2 regions of the Rossellomorea sp. y25 genome follow, and region 1 is predicted to be linked to the other one. Evidence: riboswitches for the same ligand, from Rfam matches in the RefSeq annotation. Region 1 holds a riboswitch; the other holds the start of a gene.
What was found. Region 1 has a riboswitch for S-adenosylmethionine ahead of AAEM60_RS20775 (methionine ABC transporter ATP-binding protein). Riboswitches for the same ligand answer to the same signal wherever they lie in the genome.
Positions count from the first base shown of each region.

Region 2: linked by a shared signal. The riboswitch ahead of metK (methionine adenosyltransferase) and the one ahead of AAEM60_RS20775 (methionine ABC transporter ATP-binding protein) in region 1 are both predicted to bind S-adenosylmethionine.

Region 1 covers NZ_CP145886.1:4,147,893-4,152,039, forward strand. The annotation lists gene AAEM60_RS20765 (MetQ/NlpA family ABC transporter substrate-binding protein) at 1-204, opposite strand, end outside; gene AAEM60_RS20770 (methionine ABC transporter permease) at 226-891, opposite strand; gene AAEM60_RS20775 (methionine ABC transporter ATP-binding protein) at 881-1,894, opposite strand; SAM riboswitch class I at 1,966-2,071, opposite strand; gene chbG (chitin disaccharide deacetylase) at 2,550-3,245, opposite strand; gene AAEM60_RS20785 (GntR family transcriptional regulator) at 3,266-3,991, opposite strand.
Region 2 covers NZ_CP145886.1:3,652,372-3,656,518, reverse strand. The annotation lists gene AAEM60_RS18395 (lmo0937 family membrane protein) at 171-320, shown strand; gene pckA (phosphoenolpyruvate carboxykinase (ATP)) at 374-1,963, opposite strand; SAM riboswitch class I at 2,293-2,436, shown strand; gene metK (methionine adenosyltransferase) at 2,648-3,850, shown strand; gene AAEM60_RS18380 (gamma carbonic anhydrase family protein) at 4,088-4,147, opposite strand, start outside.

The DNA of each region.
Region 1 (4,147 bases):
GAACTCCTTCACTTCAACCGTGTATCCTTTTTCTTCAAGACCGGGCTTGATCGCTTTTGTCACCATATCACTGTATGGTCCGGATGTCGCTCCGATCGTCACCTCTTTTTTATCTTCCGCGCTTGAACTTGCTTCGTCCCCTCCGCAAGCTGCAAGAATGCTCATTGTTACCGCTAATGCTACAAATAAAATCCACTTTTTCACTAGTTGTTCCCCCTAAAGTAGTTATCGTTTATCGACTAATCGTGCAAACACATCACCCGTATACTGGATGAGCTGAACTAAACAAATTAAAATGACGACGGTCGTGATCATCACCGTGTTGTCATAACGGTAGTATCCGAAGCGGATCGCCAGGTCCCCGACTCCGCCTCCACCGACGATCCCAGCCATGGCGGAATAGGCGACTAAACTGATCGTTGTAATCGTGATTGCCTGAATCACCGCCGGTCGTGCTTCCGGTAACAGCACGTCCTTAATGATCATCCAAGGACTTGCCCCCACTGAAACCGAAGCTTCAATGACACCTTTATCAATCTCACGCAATGACGTTTCTACCATTCTCGCAAAAAATGGAATTCCCGCAACAGAGAGTGATACGGATGCTGCCGTCGGTCCGATCGTGGTTCCGGTCAATAGTTTGGTTAATGGTAAGAGTGCTACTAATAGAATAATGAACGGAACCGACCGCACCATATTGACGGCAAATCCAACGACCTTTTTGATCAAACTATTTTGTAAAAACAAGCCTTTGTCTGTTACGAAAAGAAGAATCCCGAGCGGTAATCCCACTAAAATCGCAACTCCCAGTGAAATCCCCACCATATAGACCGTTTCAAAAAAGGCTTTATTCAATTCTGGTAAAATTGCAGTCAATGAATCAGGCAGCATTCTCAAGCACCTCCAAGCTCTGTGTCTTCAACGTGATATACCGGATCGCGGCTTCGATTTCTTCATGGGAGCCGATCAGTTCCATGATAAAAATCCCGAGTGGAACTTCCTGAATGTATTCGATCTTGCCGTGTAGGATATTGCCTCGCACCTTGTATTTCTGGAACACTTCCGATACGACGCTTTCCTCTGCGATCGATCCTTTGAATTGGATTTTGATCAGTTTTCCTTTCCTTGATTCCACGAGGTGCGGCGGTAGTTCAAATTGAAGGATTGTTTCAATGAATTGCTTCGTTAAAGGCTGCTTAGGTTCTGCAAACAGGTCGTAAACCGGCCCTTCCTCCACGATTTTCCCGTCCTGCATCACGGCCATCCGGTCACAGATTTCTTTCACCACTTCCATCTCGTGGGTGATGAGGACGATGGTCAAACCTAGTTCTTTATTAATCTTTTTCAATAGTTTCAAGATTGATTTCGTTGTATTCGGATCGAGTGCCGAGGTCGCTTCGTCGCAAAGTAAAACCGATGGGTTATTCGCAAGGGCTCTCGCAATCCCGACTCTTTGCTTTTGTCCTCCGCTGAGCTGGGCCGGGTACGCATCTGCTTTGTCCGATAGACCGACCATCTCAAGGAGCTCGACGACTCTGGGCTTGATTTTCGCTTTAGGTACACTAGCCGCTTTCAAGGCAAAAGCCAGATTGTCAAACACCGTTTTGGATTTGATCAAGTGAAAATGTTGAAAGATCATGCTCGTTTTTTGACGGGCGAGTCTTAATTGTTTGGACGTGAGTTTCGTGAAATCCTGTCCGTCAATGATGATTTCTCCTGATGTAGGGGTTTCTAATAAATTCAGGCAGCGAATGAGTGAACTCTTCCCCGCTCCACTGTATCCGACGATTCCAAAAATCTCACCCTTTTCGATTTTTACGGAAACGTTATCGACACCGACCACCGTTTGCTTTTTTGTACTGTAGGTTTTAACTAGATTTCGAATCTCGATCAATGTGCACACCCCTTTTTTCATCCAATAAAAAATGCCTCTTTCAACTGAAAGAAGCATCGCCTGTTTATCTCGACTTATCTCTCAGAATGAAATCATTCTGCAGGAATTGGCACCGTTCCAATACTGGAGGTTGCCGGACGTCGTAGGGCCTGATCCCTCGGTCACTCTGGATAATTGAAAGTATGTAATTTTCTAATTTTTTAATCTTATAGAGGATAATACTGGGTATGGGAATGGAAGTCAATAGGGAATTTTACAGTTGTTTTTATGTAAGCGTTATCTTTATTGTTGTACTAGGGAAGGTTTTTTTGTGTTGTTGGACTAGGGTTTGATCTTGGGGTGGAATATATCCACTTTTTTACAGTTAATAATATATTCCTAAAGTTGATAATAAAAGGGGGAATGTCGATAATAAAACTCCTCGCACCCTATCAATCCATGTATCTCACATCGATTTCAGTTAATATCCTGCCTTTACACCATCTCAAAGACTCAAAAACCATACATATTATCCAAAAACATTCCTTTCCACCTCCAATTGGGACTAACCTCCATTACCAATACAAAAAGGCACTACCTTCAATAGCAGCACCCCGATCATTTGTCATAACAACTCACTACAAATATTCTAATCTCTCAAACAACCAAACGAAAACTAAAACGTCCACTCCTTAATCACTGTCAACACATCCAACTCCCTCAACCGCTGCTCACAATAAGAAGAATTCATCTTCAAATAGGAATCAACATAAGCCGGATGACACATAATCTCAAGCGTCTCACCTCCATCCCTGCTGTCCAAAATCCTCTTCAATCCTTCAACCGACACTCCGTCCCCATAAAAGTCCATCGAGAACCGATCGGTTAACACATCCATTTCGCCACCCTTATCACCAAAAACATTCCGGACCGGTACCCCAAAGCGCTCTGACAATCTCTTCACCACCGGGATCAGTGGTCGAAAGCTATGAACATGATGATGACTGTCAATATGAGAAAGGGGCAGACCGAATGATAGAAATTTATCCACCTGAGCCTCCCACTCCATTTCAACCTCATCCACATTGATTTCTTTTTCTTCAAAAATCCTGCTGGTGTAACGGAAAAAGCCTCTTTCATCCTGTAGTGATGGTACCCCGGCCGAAACCGGTCTCCCGCATGTCAGTGTTAAATGGATCCCAACCTTTAATTCAGGAAAAACCTTCGCCAATTCCAACGCATGCAGAGTCCCGGGCATATTGACAAGCATCGTTGTTGAGTTGACAATTCCAAACCGGTGACTATCAACGATGCCATAGTTCACTCCCCGGCATAAACCAAAGTCATCTGCATTGACGATCACGTTCCTCATAATCCCCCATCCCCTTTTTTCTAATAGGTTCTTTCTACAAGAAAGCTCGCTTTATCTCCTCTGAAGATCGCTTTGGAAAATTCGATCACGGATCCATCCTCTACATAAGCTGTCGTTTCGATCATAAAGCAAGGTGTCCCCTCTGGTACCTCAAGCTTCCCTGCCACTCGCTCATCTGCTAAAAATAGCTCGATGGTTTCGATGGTTTTTTTAATTTTTATCTCAAACTGTGTTTCCAGGAGCTTGTAAAGAGATCTTTCACATTCGTCTTTATCAAGGCCTGGCGTCTTGTACCAGGGCAGATAGGCCACCTCATATTGCAGGGGCAGCCCGTCTGAATATCGGATCCTCTCTAACCGATTGACGGGATCTCCATTCTTCAATTCCAACGCTTTTTCCACTGTGGATTCTGCCGGGATGACATTCATGCTCAGTACCTTGATCTTAGGTTTCTTACCTTGTAATCGCAGTTGCTCTGTGTAGTTGTCGATCGTCGAGGACAGGATTTGACTGACTTTCTCTTCTGCGACAAAGGTTCCTCTTCCTTGCTCACGATACACGTAACCTTCAAGTGTCAGCTGCTGGAGCGCCGTCCGGATCGTCGTACGGCTGACATTAAACTTTTCGCAAAACTCCGCCTCTGTCGGCAGTTTTGTATTCGGCGCATATTCTTTATTTTTAATCATGTGGATGATTTCTTCTTTTACATGCGAATGCAGGGCCTTTGCTTCTTGTGTCTCTTTCATTCTGTTTCTCCCTTCCACTTTCTTCCTATATTTGTTATAACACATCCACGTGCAATTCTCTATTCCTAATCATTTTATCATAAAAATAATTTGTTATTACAATTAAATAAAAAATAGTCATAATATTTATATTTGTCATTACAATATATAGACGAG
Region 2 (4,147 bases), 500 kb from region 1:
TTATTTTTAGGAAAATTTAATGAGAGCAAGAATTTTATTGAGTAAATTCAGCGTGACTAACAGAAGTTACTAATGGTTGTATATTTTTATATGTGAAATACCATGTATGGTTTTAAATTTATGGAAATAGGGAATCTTAGCATCAATCACAGTTATTAGGAGGGAAACTCATGCTTTGGACCATTATTGGAATTCTTTTAGTCCTTTGGTTGCTCGGATTGATCTTTAAAATCGGAGGAGCCATCATCCATATCTTACTCGTTATTGCCATTGTAGTCTTTTTATTTAACAGAATCACCGGCCGTAAAAAAGGATTATAACCATAACAAAGGTCCGTCCCTCAAGAATGAGGGACGGACCTTTGTATAGTAGACTATTTAACGGATGGACCGCCTTTAAGTTCGATTTCAGATGGTACGTTTGAGAATTTCTTGAAGTTCTCGTTGAATTTGTGGGCTAGTTCTTTTGCTTTCACTTCATATGCTGCTTCATTGGACCATGTTCTTTTTGGTTGCAGCACTTCGTCAGGAACACCAGGAACGTGAACAGGGATGTTCAGACCGAAGATGTCGTCCGTTTCTGTTTCAACGTGAGTCAGTTCGCCTTCAAGAGCTGCTTGAACCATAGCACGAGTGTAAGATAACTTCATGCGGTTACCAACACCGTATTCTCCACCAGTCCACCCGGTGTTCACTAAGAATACCTGTGCATTGTGCTCATCGATTTTCTTCCCAAGCATCTCGGCATAACGAGTTGCAGGAAGTGGCAGGAATGGTGAGCCAAAGCATGTTGAGAACGTTGCTTGTGGTGAAGTGATCCCACGCTCCGTACCTGCAAGCTTCGATGTATATCCACTTAAGAAGTGGTACATTGCTTGTTCTTTCGTCAGTTTGCTGATTGGAGGTAATACCCCGAATGCATCTGCCGTTAAGAATACGATTGTATTTGGATGTCCTGCAACACTTGGTTCAACGATGTTTTCCATCGCTTGAAGAGGGTATGCAGCACGAGTGTTTTCAGTTAATGTGTTATCCTCATAATCCGGGATGCGGGAATTGTCATCAAGGACAACATTTTCAAGGACAGAACCGAAACGGATGGCATCGAAGATTTGTGGCTCTTTCTCACGTGTCAGACCGATACATTTAGCGTAGCAGCCGCCTTCGATATTGAAAACACCGTTTGGAGACCAACCGTGTTCATCATCGCCGATCAAACGGCGGTTAGGGTCTGCGGATAAAGTCGTTTTTCCAGTTCCGGATAAACCGAAGAACAATGCCACATCGCCTTCGCGTCCCACGTTTGAAGAGCAGTGCATGGAAAGGATATCGGATTCAGGAAGCACGTAGTTCATGACAGAGAAAATCGATTTCTTCATTTCACCTGCATACTCAGTACCACCAATCAGGACAATTCTTCTTTCGAATGATACAATGATAAATGTTTCAGAATGAGTTCCGTCAACTTCGGGATCCGCCTTGAAGTTCGGAGCAGAAACGATTGTGAATTCTGATTGGTGACCCTTTAGCTCTTCTTCTGTCGGGCGAATGAATAATTGATGAGCGAAAAGATTATGCCAAGCAAATTCGTTGATAACCTGAATCGGCAGTCTATGTTTTGGGTCTGCACCTGCGAACCCTTGGAATGAGAACACTTCTTCTTTTTCTTTTAAGTAATTGATCACTTTTGTATATAGTTTATCGAATGATTCTGAAGAGATGGGTTGATTGACAGAACCCCACTCAATCTTATCCTTCGTGGATGGTTCTTCAACAATAAATTTATCCTTAGGAGAGCGTCCTGTGTATTTACCAGTTTCTGCTCTGACTGCACCTGATGATGTTAAAACGCCTTCATTGCGTTGAAGGACTTTTTCAACTAGTTGGGAAACAGATAATTGTTCCTGAATATTTTGACCGTTAAGTAATTCTGTTAATTCATTAGACATGCTCACTGAATTCATTAGAACCCTTCCTTTATATAAATTTATTTAATGGCATCGCTTACTTCACAAAAATAGTATAACACAATCAAGCTATTAGTCTATACTATTTATTTAATTTTATAATGTGTCTTCATTTTGTCACATTTTTCGTCCAAATACAGCTTGTTTCTTCTTATATATATGAAGAAAAAATCTAAATGTTTAGCCTCATTACCCCATTAGGTTATTTTAATGAAGAAAAATAGGTTGAAGTCATAAAAAGAGGCTAAAAGATTGGTTAAACCTGTCACTCGAAAAAAAGTTGACACCTCTAGTCCTAAACGTTATCATTGTTCCTTGAACGGATACTCTTATCCTGAGCTGGTGGAGGGAGCAGACCCTATGAAACCCAGCAACCTGCTAAATAGTGAATGGATCTTATACTTTGAAACGATCCGATTAAGCGAAGGTGCTAAACTGAGGCAAGGTCTATGAACCTTGAACGATAAGAGAGAAAAGGCGCGGCTATGATCTGAAACCTTTCCTCTATTGCTTTAATCATGAGGAAGGGTTTTTTCTGTTTATAGAGGATCAAATGCACATAATTCATGATTTTTTTATAAAAAAACCATGTTTACTTCATACTACTTAGGGAATGAGTACCGTATCTGTTTAATGTTTTGTTAGATCAAAGTCTAACAAATAGCTTAAGGAGGAACCTTGATGTCAACTAAACGTCGTCTGTTTACATCTGAGTCCGTAACCGAAGGACATCCAGATAAAATTTGTGACCAAATTTCTGATTCAATTCTTGATGCAATTCTTACCAATGACCCTAATGCTCGTGTAGCATGTGAAACGTCTGTTACAACGGGTCTTGTACTTGTTGCAGGTGAAATTACAACTAGTACGTATGTCGATATTCCGAAAATCGTTCGCGAAACAATCCGTGAAATTGGCTACACTCGTGCGAAATACGGCTTTGACGCTGAAACATGTGCAGTATTGACATCCATCGATGAGCAATCTGCTGATATCGCTCAAGGGGTAGACCAGGCACTTGAAGCCCGTGAAGGACAAATGACGGATGAGGAGATCGATGCAATCGGAGCAGGTGACCAAGGGTTAATGTTTGGATTCGCTTGTAATGAAACGAAAGAGCTTATGCCTCTTCCTATTTCCCTTGCTCACAAAATTTCCCGTCGCTTAACGGAAGTTCGTAAAGAAGAAATTCTTCCTTACTTACGTCCTGATGGAAAAACGCAAGTAACAGTTGAATATGATGAAAACGACAAGCCGGTTCGAATCGACACGATCGTTATCTCTACTCAACATCACCCTGAAGTAACGCTTGAGCAAATCCAGCGTAACTTGAAGGAATATGTCATCGATCCGGTTGTACCGAAAGAACTGATCGATGAGCAAACAAAATATTTCATCAACCCGACAGGTCGTTTCGTTATCGGTGGACCACAAGGTGATGCAGGTTTAACAGGACGTAAAATCATCGTTGACACATACGGCGGATATGCTCGTCATGGTGGCGGTGCATTCTCTGGTAAGGATGCAACGAAAGTGGACCGTTCAGCGGCATATGCAGCACGTTTCGTAGCGAAGAACATTGTAGCAGCTGGTTTAGCTGAAAAATGTGAAGTTCAATTAGCGTATGCAATCGGTGTTGCTCAACCGGTATCTATTTCAATCGACACATTCGGAACGGGTAAAGTATCAGAAGACGTATTGATTGATGTTGTCCGCAACAACTTTGACCTTCGTCCTGCTGGCATCATCAAAATGCTGGACCTTCGTCGTCCGATCTACAAGCAAACAGCTGCTTACGGACACTTCGGCCGTAACGATATTGATCTTCCTTGGGAGCGTACAAACAAAGCTGAAGCATTAAAAGCAGAAGCGTTAGGCGAATAAGATAAGATCAAAGAGACCAACACTTTATGGGTGTTGGTCTCTTTTTGATGAGTGGCATTTCTAATTGATTCGGCGAAATTTATTAGTTTGTGTCACATGGCAGACATATCCCGATACTGGCAGATATATTTCTAAAACGGCAGATAAAACCTGTTCGAGGAAACAATCACACGTGTTACACCTGAAAATATTACATGAGTAATCTAATGAAGGATGGGGTATCCCAAGTATAAGAAGTTAAAATGGTTTGATGCTTTTATAATATTGTCCTTTTTCAGCGTATTCTCTGGAAATGCG